Regions from separate parts of the Streptomyces sp. NPDC013317 genome, predicted to be linked through region 2. Evidence: riboswitches for the same ligand, from Rfam matches in the RefSeq annotation. Region 2 holds a riboswitch; each other region holds the start of a gene.
What was found. A riboswitch is a leader RNA that binds a small molecule or an ion and turns the genes downstream of it on or off. The one in region 2 is predicted to bind cyclic di-AMP.
Positions count from the first base shown of each region.

Region 1 (4,976 bases), on a different contig from region 2:
GATGCTGCAGGCCGCCCGGAAGGGGCTCTTCGCGCAGATGGTCGTCGTGCCGCTGCTCCAGCGCCACCGCATCCTGACCCAGGTGTCGGGGGACCATCTGGAGGTGATCAAGCTCATCCCGCCGCTGATCATCGACGAGGCGGACGTGGACCGGTTCGTGACCGCGTTCACGGCCGTGATGGATGACGCCCACGGAGCCGGCGGACTGATGTGGGACTTCGGAAGGACGCTGGTCAAGCAGGCGGTCGCGCAACGCTGACCGTCGGGACCCGGTGATTTTGCCTCTGAGGCAAGAAACTTGCCTCAGAGGAAACTTCCTGGCGGAATGGAGGCATGGCACACCTCCACGCGGAGCAGTCCGCGGACCCCGCCGCACCGGACGCGTCCGACGCCCTGCCGGACGCGCCGCACGTCGCGCCGCAGCTCCGCGCCCTGCGCAGACGCCGCGGACTGACCCTGGAGGTCGCCGCCCAGCGGGCCGGGCTCTCCCCGGCCCATCTCTCCCGGCTCGAGACGGGTCACCGGCAGCCCTCGCTCCCGATGCTCCTCGCCCTCGCCCGCATCTACGGTACGACGGTCTCCGAGCTCCTGGGCGAGGTTCCGCCCGAGCGTGATCCGATCGTCCGCGCGGACCGGTCCGAGCCCGTCGAGGCGGACGGCTGGACCTACCGCCAGGCCGGCGGGCCGGGCCGCGCCCTTCAGGCGCTCCGCGTCCACGTCCCGTACGCCACCAAGGCCGACATCGTGCGCGTCCACCCCGGCGAGGAGTGGCTCCACGTCCTCGACGGGCAGGTGCGTCTCGCCCTCGGCGACGCCGTGCACGTCCTGGATCCCGGGGACAGCGCCCACTTCGACTCGCTCACCCCGCACCGGATCGGCGCCGTCGGCCGCGGCGGGGCCGAGCTGCTCTTCGTTCACACGCTCATGCAGAGCCCCGCCGCCGAGCTGTGCCTCGGCGACGGAGCCCCGCATCTGCGCTGAGCCCCGGAAAGGGGTCGATATGTCCGAGAAGTCCGCGCCGGTCACCGGCGAGGAGCGCGAGGCCGGCAAGTTCCCCAAGGGGCTGGTGCTCCGGCTCTTCGCCTATCTGGTGGCCGGGCACCTGTTCGCCGGCTTCCTCTATCTGCTCTTCGTGCTCGGCGGGCAGAACCGGTAGCGGCCGGGCCGGGGGTCAGGGTCACACCGCGACGACGAGACGCTCGCGCAGCCGCGCCCGCGTCTCCGGGGTGAGCTTCAGGCCGTCCGTGAGGTAGCCCTCGACCGTCCCCCAGGTCTGCGTCATCGTCTCGAACGCGGCCCGCAGGTACTCGACCCGCGCGTCGAAGAGCGGGCTGAGCAGCTCCATCACCTCGGGTGCCATGGCGTCCGCGGAGGTGGAGCTGCGCCGCACCTTGTAGCGGCGGTGCGGGTCGTTCGACTTCACGTAGTCCGCCTCGATCGCCTCGCGCTCCACGCCCACCGCGAGCAGGGAGATGGCGATGGAGAGGCCGGCGCGGTCCTTGCCGGCCGCGCAGTGCATCAGCGCCGGGACACTGTCCTCGGCCATCGCGTGCAGGATGCCGCTGTGCTCCGCGGTCCGCTCGACAATCATCTTCCGGTACGAATCGGACATTCGCGCCGTCGCCTTGCCGTCGCCGAGGATGCCCCGGAGCTGCTCCAGCTCGCCGGTCCTGACCAGCCTCCAGAACTCCTTGCCGTCGGCCGGGTCGTTGAGCGGTATGTTCACGTTCCGCACGCCGGGCAGTTCGACGTCCGGCCCCTCGATCTTGCGGTCGGCCACATTGCGGAAGTCGAAGATCGTGTGCAGCCCGAGGGTGGAGAGGAACGCGGCGTCCTCCTCGGTGGCGTGCGCCAGGTGGCCGCTGCGGAAGAGACGGCCGAACCGCACCGAACCGCCGTCCACGGTCGGCAGTCCGCCCACGTCCCTGAAGTTGCGCACCCCGGTGAGCTCGGGTTCGGTCGACGGGACCTGTGGCAGCTGCTGCGTCACGAGTGCTCCTGAAGTTCGGCGGATCGGGATCGACTGCTGATCGATTCCTGGGCCAATCATCCCGGGTGATCGGGCCTTCGCCTACCCCCGGGGTATGGGAATGGGTGTTCTGTCCGAATTGGGCTCTTAGGTATAACGCGCCCTGGTTGAAGGGGAGATGGGATTCGGCGCGTGAGCAGCGTCATAGAGGTGACGGACCGTGCCTGATCGTCTTTCGCAATGCCCTTACCGGAAAAGGAGATCGCGGTGACGCCCTCCACGGAGGGTGACCGGAATTCGGCGCGAAATTCCCGCCCGTGATTGCGAACGAAAAGAGGCGGCTTGTTCGCCCCGACCCGCTCGTCTAGCGTCACGCTCAATCCGGTCGGAACCGCCGAATCCTGCCACCGCCCGGAATCCGCACCCACCCACGTACGGCAGGAGCGGGGGACCCAGGTAGTACGCCGTTCCGGTCGTTCCGGGCGGCTCGGGGTGAAGCCGCGTGAAACGCGGCCGGACATCTCCAGTCCGAACCCGACAGCTCACCTCGCAGGCGACGGAGAGGAATTCGCCATGCCCGCAAAGGGTAAGCACCGCCGTCCCAAGGCCAACCCGCTCACGCGTGGATTCGTCGCCGCCGGTACGGGTGGCGCCGTCGTCGCCCTGCCCCTGCTCGGTGCGACCGGAGCCCACGCCGCCGAGAAGGCCGCCCCGTCCGTGACGTCCCACCAGGCCGTCGCCTCCGTCGCCGCGCCCCCCGCCAAGGCCCCGGCCGCCGGGAAGACCGCCAAGCCGAAGACGTACTCCGTCGTCCGTGGCGACTACCTGTCGAAGATCGCCGCCGAGCACCACCTCGCGGGCGGCTGGAAGAAGCTCTACGCGGACAACCGCCAGGTCGTCGGCGAGGACCCGTCGCTGATCCTTCCCGGCATGAAGCTCACCCTCGGCGCCAAGTCGACCGCCAAGGCCGCGCCCAAGGCCGCTCCGAAGGCTGCCCCCAAGGCCGCCCCGAAGGCGGAGAAGTCCTCCTCCGACACGCGCGCCTCCCGCTCCGCCGAGCGTGACCCGGCCGGCACCGCCGCCCCGGCGTCCGCTCCCGCGCAGTCCTCCTCCGCCGGCTGGGTCGCCCCCGTCAGTGGCGGCATCTCCACCCCGTACCGCGCCTCCGGCGCCATGTGGTCCTCCGGCTACCACACCGGTGTCGACTTCATCGCCTCCTCCGGCACCTCGGTCAAGGCCGTCGGCGCGGGCACCGTCTACTCCGCGGGCAACAGCGGCTCGTACGGCAACGAGGTCGTCATCCAGCACGCCGACGGCACGTTCTCGCAGTACGCCCACCTCTCCTCCCTGAACGTCTCCGCCGGCCAGACCGTCACCGGCGGCCAGGAGATCGGTCTCTCCGGCTCGACGGGCAACTCCACCGGTCCGCACCTGCACTTCGAGATCCGTACCGGCCCGAGCTACGGCTCGGACATCGACCCGCTGGCCTACCTGCGCTCGCACGGCGTCAGCATCTGACCCACCGGCAGCACCCGCGGCGGCCCGGCACTCACCAGTGCCGGGCCCCCGCGCGTATTCCGGCTTGGTGGAATCTTGACCGGTGGCGTATCTCACCCGGCGTCAACCCCTCCTTACGTTCGCGTAGGTCACACCCGCAAGGGAAAGATGTGGTCCCGTGGCAGACGATTCGAGATCAAGAGACACGCACGTATTCGGGTCGTACGCGGCGATCGGTGACAGCTTCACCGAGGGCGTGGGGGACCCCGGGCCCGACGGGAGGTACGTCGGCTGGGCGGACCGCTTCGCGGTGCTCCTCGCCGACCGGCTGCCGGAGCACGACGCGTTCCGTTACGCCAACCTGGCCGTACGCGGCCGCCTGCTGGACCAGATCGTGGAGGAGCAGGTCCCGAGGGCGAAGCAACTCGCCCCCGACCTGGTGACCTTCTGCGCGGGCGGAAACGACATCATCCGCCCCGGGACCGACCCCGACGACGTCGCCGAGCGCTTCGAGCGCGCCGTCGCCGACCTGACGTCCGCCGTCGGCACCGTGATGGTGACCACCGGCTTCGACACCCGCGACGTACCCGTCCTGAAGCATCTGCGCGGCAAGATCGCCACGTACACGGCCCACGTCCGGTCCATCGCGGACCGCTACGACTGCCCGGTCCTCGACCTCTGGTCGCTGCGGTCGGTGCAGGACAGGCGGGCCTGGGACGACGACCGGCTGCACCTCTCGCCCGAGGGGCACACCAGGGTCGCGCTCCGCGCCGCCCAGGTGCTCGGCCTGGGCGTACCGGCCGACCCGGACCAGCCCTGGCCGCCGCTCCCGCCGCGCGGCACGCTGGAGGTGCGCCGCGACGACATCAACTGGGCCAGGGAGTACCTCGTGCCGTGGATCGGCCGGCGGCTGCGGGGCGAGAGCTCGGGCGACCACGTGGCGGCCAAGCGCCCGGACCTCATGCCGCTCGGAGACCTCATGCCCCTCTGAGTACGACGGGGGCCGGTATCCGCTCCAGGACACCGCCGGCGAACACGTCGTACAGCGGCAGCGTCTCCAGATGGACGTAGCCGATGTGGCAGTCGCAGGCGGAGAGCGGGCAGGCGCGCGGGCGCAGCGCGGCACGGTACGAACCGTCGTACAGATTGCCCAGCTCGGCCTTGACGAAGTGGCAGCGCCGCACCGTCCCGTCACCGTCCACCGAGATCACCGACTCACCGGTCCGGCAGGGGAGACCGGCTGAGGCGTGCGGTCGGCGGCTGTACGGGAAGAGGGGGTCGAGGGCCGTCCAGGCCCCGGCCTCCTCGTCGGTGTACATGTGCCCCTCGGCCGCGTTCACCCAGAGGTAGACCTCGGGCGGGAGAGCGTCCCGCAGCCGCCCGGCGTGCTCCCGGTGCTCGGGCAGACCGACGATCCCGACGCTGAAGCGCGTCCCCCGGGCGGTCAGCGCGTGGCACTTGGCGAGGAAGCGGTCGTACGGCGTCTGCCCGGGGTGGTACGTGCACCAGA
Region 1 covers NZ_JBVHDX010000015.1:37,667-42,642, reverse strand. The annotation lists gene ACZ3IJ_RS30320 (aspartate aminotransferase family protein) at 1-259, shown strand, start outside; gene ACZ3IJ_RS30315 (helix-turn-helix domain-containing protein) at 334-981, shown strand; gene ACZ3IJ_RS30310 (DUF6126 family protein) at 1,001-1,156, shown strand; gene ACZ3IJ_RS30305 (tyrosine-protein phosphatase) at 1,178-1,990, opposite strand; cyclic di-AMP (ydaO/yuaA leader) riboswitch at 2,368-2,538, shown strand; gene ACZ3IJ_RS30300 (M23 family metallopeptidase) at 2,543-3,487, shown strand; gene ACZ3IJ_RS30295 (SGNH/GDSL hydrolase family protein) at 3,645-4,457, shown strand; gene ACZ3IJ_RS30290 (STM4011 family radical SAM protein) at 4,444-4,976, opposite strand, start outside.
Region 1: another riboswitch for cyclic di-AMP. It lies ahead of ACZ3IJ_RS30300 (M23 family metallopeptidase); the one in region 2 lies ahead of ACZ3IJ_RS11200 (transglycosylase SLT domain-containing protein).

Region 2 (4,976 bases):
CGGCAACGTCTTCGACACGGAGCTGCTGGCCGGCCGGCTCGCCCGGGCCGCGCACTGGCTGGGGGGCCGGCCCGGCCTCGACGGCCTGCGGATCGGCTACTTCGGCGCCAGCACCGGCGCCGCGGCCGCTCTCTGGGCCGCGGCGGACCCGCTCTCCGACGTGGCCGCCGTCGTCTCACGCGGCGGGCGCCCGGACCTCGCCGGAGCGCGCCTCGCGCAGGTACGCGCTCCGACGCTGCTGATCGTGGGGGGCCGCGACCCGCTCGTGCAGGAGCTGAACGAGTCGGCCCAGGCGCGGCTCACCTGCGAGAACCGGCTCGTCGTCGTCGCCGGTGCCGGGCACCTCTTCGAGGAGCCCGGCACGTTGGAAGAGGTCGGCCGACTGGCCTCGGGCTGGTTCGCCGACCACTTCTAGGGCGTCCGTCAGTACGGTCCGTTGACGTTGTCGATGGAGCCGTAGCGGTCCGCGGCGTAGTTGCAGGCCGCGGTGATGTTGGCGACCGGGTCGAACAGGTCCATGGACGTTCCGGGCACGTGGTACGCCAGGAAGGTCGGCTCGATCACCTGCAGGAGGCCCTTGGACGGGGTTCCCTTGACGGCGTTGGAGTCCCAGAGGTTGATGGCCTGGGGGTTGCCCGAGGACTCACGCATGATGTTGCGGTGGATCCCCTCGTACGAACCGGGGATGCCGTACTTCTGCAGGACGTCGAGCGACTCGCGGATCCAGCCGTCGAGGTCGTTGGTGTAGCTCTTGGCGGCGACCGGCGCGGCCTTGGCCGGGGCGGCCTTGGTCACGGTCTTGGCCGATGCGGCGCCGGGCGCGGCACTGCGCTGCTGCGAGCGGTCGGCGCGGTCCGTGCTCGTCGTACGCGCCGGGGCCTTCTGCTGCTTCGTCGCGGCCGCGGGCTTCCCGCTCAGCGTGAGTTCCAGACCCGGACGAATAAGTGACGGATTGTCACCGACGGCCTTGCGGTTCGCCTTGTACAGCGCCTTCCAGCCGCCCCGCACACTCTGTTCGTGCGCGATCACGGAAAGGGAGTCGCCGCGGACGACGGTATAGATCTTGGCAGCGGAATTCCCGGCGGTGGGAATCGATTCGGCGATCTTCGCCGGGCTGCTGAAGACGGTCTTCTCGAGGGGCGCGACGGCCGGGGCCGTGTTCGGCGCCGCGTGCGCGGTGGCCGTGGCCACGAGGGGGAGAGCCAGCGCGGCTCCACCCGTGCTCGCGAGGGCGATACCTCGGCTGAGGGGACGTCGCTTGGGGCGCCGGTGCTTACCGTGAGCGGACATGCGGGATTCCTCTCCGGCGCCTGCGGGGTGAGCTGTCGGGTTCGGGCTGGAGCTGCCCGGCCGCACGCGTGCGGCTACACCCCAAGCCGGTCCGGAAATCCGGGACGGCGAAAAAACTGGGTCCCCCGCTCCTGCCGACGGGTGAATGGCTGGTCTTTTTCGGACGGTGGCAGGATTCGGCGATCCGTCCGGGTCGAGGTGACCGTAGGCGAGGAATGTCGGACGGAACAAGGTGGGGCATGGATGCGAAATGAACAGGAAATTCAGAAATGCGTTCCAGGTGATCACGGCCGAGCCGAACTGCCGTGCGGCACAAGGGGAAGGCGCCCCTCCGCATAGGTTGCGTCCTCTTCGCGTGATTCACGTCACCCGTGATCCCAAAACGGTCATACGGGCAATTTCATCCCAGCCAAGAAAAGGGACACAAGGGCATGAAATTGCCCTTGTGTCCCTTTTTGTCGGAAGTGGTGGTGTGTGTCAGCCCGTGACGCTGGGTGTGCCGGTCTCGATGTGGCCGGTGTAGCGGCGTGACCAGGTGCCGTCCACGTCGGCCGTGATCGTGAAGTCGTACCAGCCGTTGCTGTACGCCACCGCGTTGAAGAAGTCCTCGCGCGACGAGCCGGCCGGGACCGTGTACGTCCACGGCCCGTCCGTGCGGTAGGCGTTCGAGCGGATCGTGAAGGTCACGGGACCGGGGGAGGTGTTGGTCAGCCTGAGGTAGAGCGCCGACTTCCCGGTGCCCGGCTCGGTCGCGAACCGCGCCGCCACCTCGATCGCCTTGCCGGCCTTGGACGCGTCCCCGATGAAGCGCCTCAGGAAGCGGTTGGGGCCCATCATCGAGATGTCGTACTTGCCCGACCCGGACCCGAGCCCGATGTTGAAGTAGTCCGTGGCGGTCGCGCCCGGGTCCACGGTGTACTGCCAGGCCGCGGTGTCCCGGTGCTGGTGCGGGTGGATCGTGAAGTGGGCGGCCCGCTTCGCCTCCGCGCCCTGGTTCGTCATCGAGAACCAGGCGAGGATCTTGCCCGCCGCCCCGAACTCGAACCGGTCGAGGTTCCCGTTGACCTGGTACGGCACGGCGCGCGCCGGCCGGGTGCCGGTCTCCTGTGCGGGCAGGGCGTTGTCCTGGGGCACCGGGTTCGGCAGCGGGCCGCAGGTGGACTGCCCGATGACCTTGGCGGTGGAGGGGAGGCCGGTGGGAACTCCGTACACCGGGCGCGCGAAGTCGAAGACTCCCGTCAGGTCCCCGGTGACCTTCCGCCGCCAGGCGCTGATGTTCGGGCAGGTCGCCGGGGTGCCGAGGGCGGCCGTCCAGGTCTCCATGAAGCGCAGGACCGAGGTGTGGTCGAAGACCTCGGAGCTGACCCAGCCGCCACGCGTCCAGGGCGACATGACGAGCATCGGGACGCGGAAGCCCAGGCCGATCGGCACGCCGTCGATGTACTCGCCCGCGGTGCCCGGCGGGGCGACCGGCGGCGGCACGTGGTCGAAGAAGCCGTCGTTCTCGTCGTAGTTGAGGAACAGCACGGTCGAGTCGAAGACCTCGGGGTTCGCGGCCAGGGCGCGGTAGACCAGGTCGACGAAGTGCGCGCCGTCGCCCGGAGGGGCGTAGGGGTGCTCGGAGAAGGCCTCGCTCGCCACCACCCAGGAGACCTGCGGAAGCGTCCCGGCGACCGCGTCGGCGCGGATCGCGGCGGCGATGTCGTCCGGGGTGGACCCGGTGACCTTCGGTACGGAGCCCATGCCGCGGTCGTACAGGGGGTTTCCGGGCCGCGCGTCGGTGAACTTCTTGAAGTACGCGAGACCGTTGTCGCCGTAGTTGTCCTGGGCGTTCTGGTAGACCTTCCAGCTCACACCGGCCCGCTGGAGCGCCTCGGCGTACGTCTCCCAGGTGAGCCCGGACTCCTCGCCGCCGTCCTTGCTGGAGGCGTCGATCTTGCCGCTCCAGAGGAAGGTGCGGTTCGGTCCCGTGGCGCTGAGCGCCGAGCAGAAGTACGCGTCGCAGACGGTGTAGTTGTCCGCGAGGGCGTAGTGGAACGGGATGTCGCCGCGGTCGAGGTAGCCGAGGGTGCGGGTGTTGCCGACGCCCGTGACCCAGTTGTCCATCCGGCCCTTGTTCCACGCCGCGTGCTGCGAGGTCCAGCTGTGCGGCAGGTCCCCGTTGCACTGAGCCAGGGTCTCCCCGTCGACCCCGCCCGCGGGCGGGGTGGCGCTCAGCTTCCACGGGTACTGACGCCCGCCCCAGTTGGGCTGGTTGAACATGCCCCAGCCGCCGGGGATGTTTCCAGCCGCCCGGTCGGCGAAGCCCCGGACGCCGCGGAGTCTGCCGAAGTAGTGGTCGAAGCTGCGGTTCTCCTGCATGAGGATCACGACGTGCCTGACGTCGGTGATGGTGCCGGTCGCGGCGGTGGCGGCGGCCGACGCCGTGCCCGCGGGCAGCGTCGCTCCCGCCACGAGCCCTGCCCCGATCCCGACGAATCCCCTGCGGCTGATGGGAGTCATGCCCCGCCTCTCGTGTCACCGCGTGCCCGCTTGGCACACGGTGGACAGGATGAGGGAGGTGCATCTAAAGGTATACGGCCGTGCGGTAATTCTTTGGTGAACTTAAGAAGGGCAGCAGGTCGCGGAGGTTTGATTGGTCCCCAATCGAACCAATGCGACAACGTGCGCCCTGCGGTCGGTCGTCTACGGGAGGGCTTCGGCGCCGTCCCGGCGCAGCATCAACAGCGCCGCGTCGTCCTCCGCGTGCGGTCCGCCCGCGAGGGAGCCGAGGAGGTGGTCGGCCAGCTCCTCCAGATCCGGAGGCCCGTGGGAGAAGGCGGCGGCCAGCCGCGAGAGTCCGACGTCGAAGTCCTCGCCCGGCTTCTCGACCAGTCCGTCGGAGTAGAGCAGCAGCGTCTCGCCCGGCGCCAGATGAGCCGTCGTGTACGGATACGGGGCGAGCCCCCAGTCAGAGGGGAGCCCCAGCGGCGGGCCTCCCGCGAGGCGCAGGCGTTCGACGGTGCCGTCCGCGTGGCGGAGCAGCGGCGGCGGATGGCCCGCGTTCGCCGCGCACACCTCTCCCGTGGCCAGCGCGACCCGCAGATAGGCGCAGGTCGCGAAGCGGTCGGCGTCCAGGTCCGCGAGGAACGCCGACGCCTTTCCCAGCACGCTGTCGCACCCGTGGCCCTCCGCCGCGTACGCGGTCATCGCGACGCGCACCTGCCCCATGAGCGCCGCGGCCTCGATGTCGTGCCCTTGCACGTCACCGATCGCGAGCCCCAGCCCCCCGTCGGGCAGCACCACCGCGTCGTACCAGTCGCCACCGACCCGCACCCCCTGTCGTGCCGTCCGGTAGCGCACCGCGATCCGGCCCCCGGGGATCGCCGGGATCCGTCGCGGCAGCATGGAGTTCTGCAGACCCGAGGCGATCTCCCGTGAACGGTCGAGCGCCAGCACGCGCTGGACCGCTCGGGCGACCGCCTTCGCCCAGGCCTTCATCAGGGTGTGGTCCGCCAGGGTGAAGACGGACCGGTCGTCGTAGAAGATGCCCAGGGCGCCGAGGGGACGCCCGTCGTCGACCAGCGGCAGGAACGCGCCGGCCGTCGCGTCGAAGCCGTGCCGATGGCGGGCCAGTCGCGGATAGCGGTCCAGGAAGGCGTGGACCGAGGTGAAGAAGAGCGGGCGGCCGGTGCGTACGGCGTCGT
Region 2 covers NZ_JBVHDX010000003.1:523,442-528,417, reverse strand. The annotation lists gene ACZ3IJ_RS11205 (phosphoribosyltransferase family protein) at 1-415, shown strand, start outside; gene ACZ3IJ_RS11200 (transglycosylase SLT domain-containing protein) at 424-1,290, opposite strand; cyclic di-AMP (ydaO/yuaA leader) riboswitch at 1,295-1,451, opposite strand; gene ACZ3IJ_RS11195 (phosphocholine-specific phospholipase C) at 1,768-3,792, opposite strand; gene ACZ3IJ_RS11190 (SpoIIE family protein phosphatase) at 3,976-4,976, opposite strand, start outside.

Region 3 (4,976 bases), on a different contig from region 2:
CCTGGACGACGAGTCCATGGAGAACCAGCGGGACGTCGTCAAGAACGAGCGCCGTCAGCGGTACGACAACGTGCCCTACGGCACGGCCTTCGAGAAGCTGACCGCGCTGGCCTACCCCGAGGGCCACCCCTACCACCACACGCCGATCGGCTCCATGGCCGACCTGGACGCGGCGACGCTGGAGGACGCGCGGGCCTTCTTCCGCACGTACTACGCGCCGAACAACGCGGTCCTCTCGGTCGTCGGCGACATCGACCCGGCGCAGACCCTGGCCTGGATCGAGAAGTACTTCGGCTCCATCCCGTCCCACGACGGCAAGCTGCCCCCGCGCGACGGCACGCTGCCCGACGTCCTCGGGGAGCAGCTGCGCGAGGTCGTCGAGGAGGAGGTCCCGGCCCGCGCGCTGATGGCCGCCTACCGGCTTCCGCACGACGGCACGCGCGAGTGCGACGCCGCCGACCTCGCCCTGACCGTCCTCGGCGGCGGCGAGTCGTCCCGGCTCCACAACCGTCTGGTCCGCCGCGACCGTACGGCCGTGGCCGCGGGCTTCGGTCTCCTCCGCCTGGCCGGCGCGCCCTCGCTCGGCTGGCTGGACGTCAAGACGTCCGGCGGGGTCGAGGTGCCCGTGATCGAGGCCGCCGTCGACGAGGAGCTGGCCCGGTTCGCCGCCGAGGGCCCGACGCCCGAGGAGATGGAGCGCGCGCAGGCCCAGTTGGAGCGCGAGTGGCTGGACCGGCTCGGCACGGTCGCGGGCCGCGCCGACGAACTCTGCCGCTACGCGGTCCTGTTCGGCGACCCGCAGCTCGCCCTGACCGCCGTCAACCGGGTCCTCGACGTCACCGCCGAGGAGGTGCGGGCCGCCGCCGCGGCCCGGCTGCGCCCGGACAACCGCGCGGTGCTGGTCTACGAGCCGGTCGGCACCGAACAGAACGACGCCGACCAGGCCGACAGCGACGAGGAAGAGGGAGCGGACCAGTGACCGACGCTGCCGCGTCTTTGACGAACATGACGTTCCACCCGCAGCCGGAGCCGGGGGTTGCCCGGCCCTGGGCCTTCCCGGCCCCGGACCGCGGAGCGCTGGACAACGGCCTGACGGTGCTGCGCTGCCACCGCCCCGGCCAGCAGGTCGTCGCCGTCGAGATCTTCCTCGACGCACCGCTGGAGGCCGAGCCCGCGGGCCTCGACGGTGTCGCCACGATCATGGCCCGCGCGCTCTCCGAGGGCACGGACCAGCACACCGCCGAGGAGTTCGCCGCCGAGCTGGAGCGCTGCGGCGCCACGCTCGACGCGCACGCCGACCACCCGGGCGTACGAGTTTCCCTGGAGGTCCCCGTCTCCCGGCTGCCCAAGGCGCTCGGGCTGCTCTCCGAGGCCCTGATCGCGCCGGCGTTCCTCGAGACCGAGGTCGAGCGTCTGGTGCGCAACCGGCTCGACGAGATCCCGCACGAGGCGGCCAACCCGGCCCGCCGGGCGGCCAAGCAGCTCTCCAAGGAGCTCTTCCCGGCGGACTCGCGCATGTCCCGGCCGCGCCAGGGCACCGAGGAGACGGTGGAGCCGATCGACGCCGCCGCCGTCCGTGCCTTCTTCGACGCGCACATCCGGCCGTCCACGGCCACGGCCGTCGTCGTCGGCGACCTGACCGACGTGGACCTGGACAAGGTGCTCGCCGAGTCGCTCGGCGCCTGGACGGGCGACACCGCCGAGCCGCGCCCGGTCCCGCCGATCACGGCGGACGACACCGGCCGTGTGGTCATCGTCGACCGCCCGGGTGCCGTCCAGACCCAGTTGCTGATCGGCCGCGTCGGCGCCGACCGGCACGACCGTGTCTGGCCGGCCCAGGTCCTCGGCACGTACTGCCTCGGTGGCACGCTCACCTCCCGCCTGGACCGTGTCCTGCGCGAGGAGAAGGGCTACACCTACGGTGTCCGTGCCTTCGGCCAGGTGTTGCGCTCCGACGGCGAGGGCAACGGCGCCTCGATGCTCGCCATCAGCGGATCCGTCGACACCCCCAACACCGGTCCGGCACTTGACGACCTGTGGAAGGTGCTGCGCACCCTCGCCGCGGAAGGTCTGACGGACGCCGAGCGCGATGTGGCCGTGCAGAACCTGGTGGGCGTGGCGCCGCTCAAGTACGAGACCGCCGCCTCGGTCGCCGCGACCCTCGCCGACCAGGTCGAGCAGCACCTTCCGGACGATTTCCAGGCGCAGTTGTACGCGCGTCTCGCCGAGACCGGCACGGTGGAGGCGACGGCCGCGGTCGTCAACGCCTTCCCCGTGGACCGACTCGTCACCGTGCTCGTGGGTGACGCGTCGGAGATCGAGGAGCCCGTACGCGCCCTCGGCCTCGGCGAAGTGACCGTCGTCACCGGCTGATCGAGTCGCCGTGCCGCCGCGTCCGGCGGCACCGGAGGACCCCGACGTCACGGTACGTCGGGGTCCTCCTCTTTGTCCGTATTGCTGCGGACGGTGGCTGTATGGCCTGTGGCATGTCTTACAAACAGGCGTGTCTGTTTGGTGATTGAAAGACGGTCCGCTTAGCGTCAATCCGGCTGTTCGCCAGTTGCACCCGCCGCACCCGCGGCATCGGACAGTCATCGCCGAGTCCCCGTCAGGCGCGAGCCTGGGGAGCCGGGGACCCACACGAAGTCCCTGGGGTGAATCGGACGCCTTCGCACCCGTGCGGAGGGGCCCGTAGGAGACCTTCCTGCTCCGAACCCGTCAGCTAACCCGGTAGGCGAGAAGGAAGGAAAGGAACAGCCCCTACATGGCGTTCACCCGTGCCACCGGGAAGCATCGTGGTCCGAGTCGTCTGTCGCGCCGCACCGCCGGCATCGCCGGCGTCGCGACCCTCGCCACCACCGGCGTCATCGGAACCCTCGCCTCCCCGGCACTCGCCGTCGACGCGGACGCTGCCCCCTCGGTCGAGGACACCGGGCTGACCCAGATCATCGCCGCCGACTCGCTCGCCGACACCATCGACGCCCAGGCCGCCGCCCAGGAGCGCGAGGCCGCCGAGGCCGAGGCGAAGCGCCAGGCGGAGGCCCGTGCCAGGGCCGAGGCGAAGCGCAAGGCCGAGGCCCGCGCCAAGGAGATCCGCGAGGCCAAGGAGCGCGCCGCCCGTGAGGCGGAGCGCAAGCGCCTGAACTCCTTCCAGCTCCCCGTGGCCGGCTCGTACGTCAGCACCGGCTACAAGACCGGCGGTGCGCTCTGGTCCTCCGGCAGCCATTCCGGCGTCGACTTCCACGCCGCCTCCGGCACCAAGGTCGTCTCCGTCGGCTCCGGCACCGTCGTCGAGGCGGGCTGGGGCGGTGCGTACGGCAACAACGTCGTCATCCGGATGAACGACGGCACGTACACCCAGTACGGTCACCTCTCCGCCATCAGTGTCGGGGTCGGCCAGTCCGTCACCCCGGGCCAGCAGATAGGCATCTCCGGCTCGACCGGCAACTCCACGGGGCCCCACCTCCACTTCGAGGCCCGCACCACCGCCGAGTACGGCTCCGACATCAACCCGATCGCGTACCTCCGCGCGCGTGGTGTGAACGTCTGACCGTTCGAGGTCTTTCCCGGCTTCTCAGAAAAGCCCCGGCTCGTACCGAGCCGGGGCTTTTCGCTGACCGAAAACATATCCATGGATCCTTGAGAGCCGTCGGAAACAAAGCCCTGCTGCAATAGAGTCGCCGGAGAACCGGTTTCGCGCGGATCAAGGCGGAGGTCGAACATGCGCATTCCCGCGCACTCTGTATGCACGGCGATCCGGGACGACATCGTCACCGGGGTCTTCGCGCGCGGCAGCCGGCTGACGGAGGAGCAGCTCGCCCGCCGTTACGGAGTCTCCCGCGTCCCCGTCCGGGAGGCGCTGCGCACCCTGGAGTCCGAGGGCTTCGTGATCACCCGCCGCCACGCGGGCGCCCAGGTCGCCGAGCCCACCGAGCAGGAGGCGGCGGACCTGCTGGACGTCCGGTCCCTGCTGGAGCCGCTGGGGGCCGCGCGCGCCGCGCAGCGCCGCACCGAAGCGCACCTCAAGGTGCTGCGGGGCCTGGTCAGGCTGGGGCAGGAGCGGGCCAGGCGGGGCCAGGCGGAGGACCTGCGCCCGCTCGGCGGCTGGTTCCACGAGACGCTGGCCCAGGCCTCGGGCAGCCCGGCGCTCAGCGCCCTGCTCACCCAGCTGCGGCACAAGATCGACTGGATGTACGCGATCGAGCTCCCGGCCCAGCCGGCCGAGGCGTGGGCCGAGCACGGGGCGATCGTGGACGCGGTGGCACGCGGCGACGCGGAGCGGGCCCGTGCGCTGACCGCGACGCACGCCGAGCGGTCACTGGTGCTGCACCGGCTGAAGCGCCCGGAGCACGGGCGCGTGAGGGTTTCGCAACATGTCGTAAACACCGCGAGCGTCCGGAATTAACGAGCGGGCCGTATACAAAGAGCACTGAATTTCGCGGGCCGGTTCTGTCCTGCCCGGAATGGTGCTTGTCCGGATCGGCGTCCGCCTGGAATGACGTCCGCCCGGAATGGCACTCGGAAATGCGCAGTGCGCGACGCGCCGTGCACAATTCGCTGTCCGTGATGCGTCGCAGGGAATGTGCCCGCGGAATCGGGGGGACGAAAAAGCCGCGCCGCCGGTGTTCCGGCGTGCGCGGCTTCTTCGGAGATCGGGTCAGACGGTCTCGGGAAGCTCCTCGAGCCCCTCGGCAACCAGCTTCGCCAGACGGTCGAGCGCGACCTCGGCGCCCTCGGCGTCCGAAGCGAGAACGATCTCCTCGCCGCCCTGCGCGCCCAGACCGAGCACCGCGAGCATCGACGCGGCGTTGACCGGGTTGCCGTCGGCCTTGGCGATCGTCACGGGGACGCCGGAGGCCGTGGCGGCACGGACGAAGATGGAGGCGGGGCGGGCGTGCAGGCCCTCGGCCCAGCCGACGTTGACGCGGCGCTCAGCCATGGTGTTGCCCTTCAAGTCTCAAGCGGGTTGTCTAGAC
Region 3 covers NZ_JBVHDX010000001.1:118,289-123,264, forward strand. The annotation lists gene ACZ3IJ_RS00480 (M16 family metallopeptidase) at 1-979, shown strand, start outside; gene ACZ3IJ_RS00485 (M16 family metallopeptidase) at 1,006-2,373, shown strand; cyclic di-AMP (ydaO/yuaA leader) riboswitch at 2,586-2,751, shown strand; gene ACZ3IJ_RS00490 (M23 family metallopeptidase) at 2,765-3,550, shown strand; gene ACZ3IJ_RS00495 (GntR family transcriptional regulator) at 3,722-4,405, shown strand; gene ACZ3IJ_RS00500 (HPr family phosphocarrier protein) at 4,658-4,939, opposite strand.
Region 3: another riboswitch for cyclic di-AMP. It lies ahead of ACZ3IJ_RS00490 (M23 family metallopeptidase); the one in region 2 lies ahead of ACZ3IJ_RS11200 (transglycosylase SLT domain-containing protein).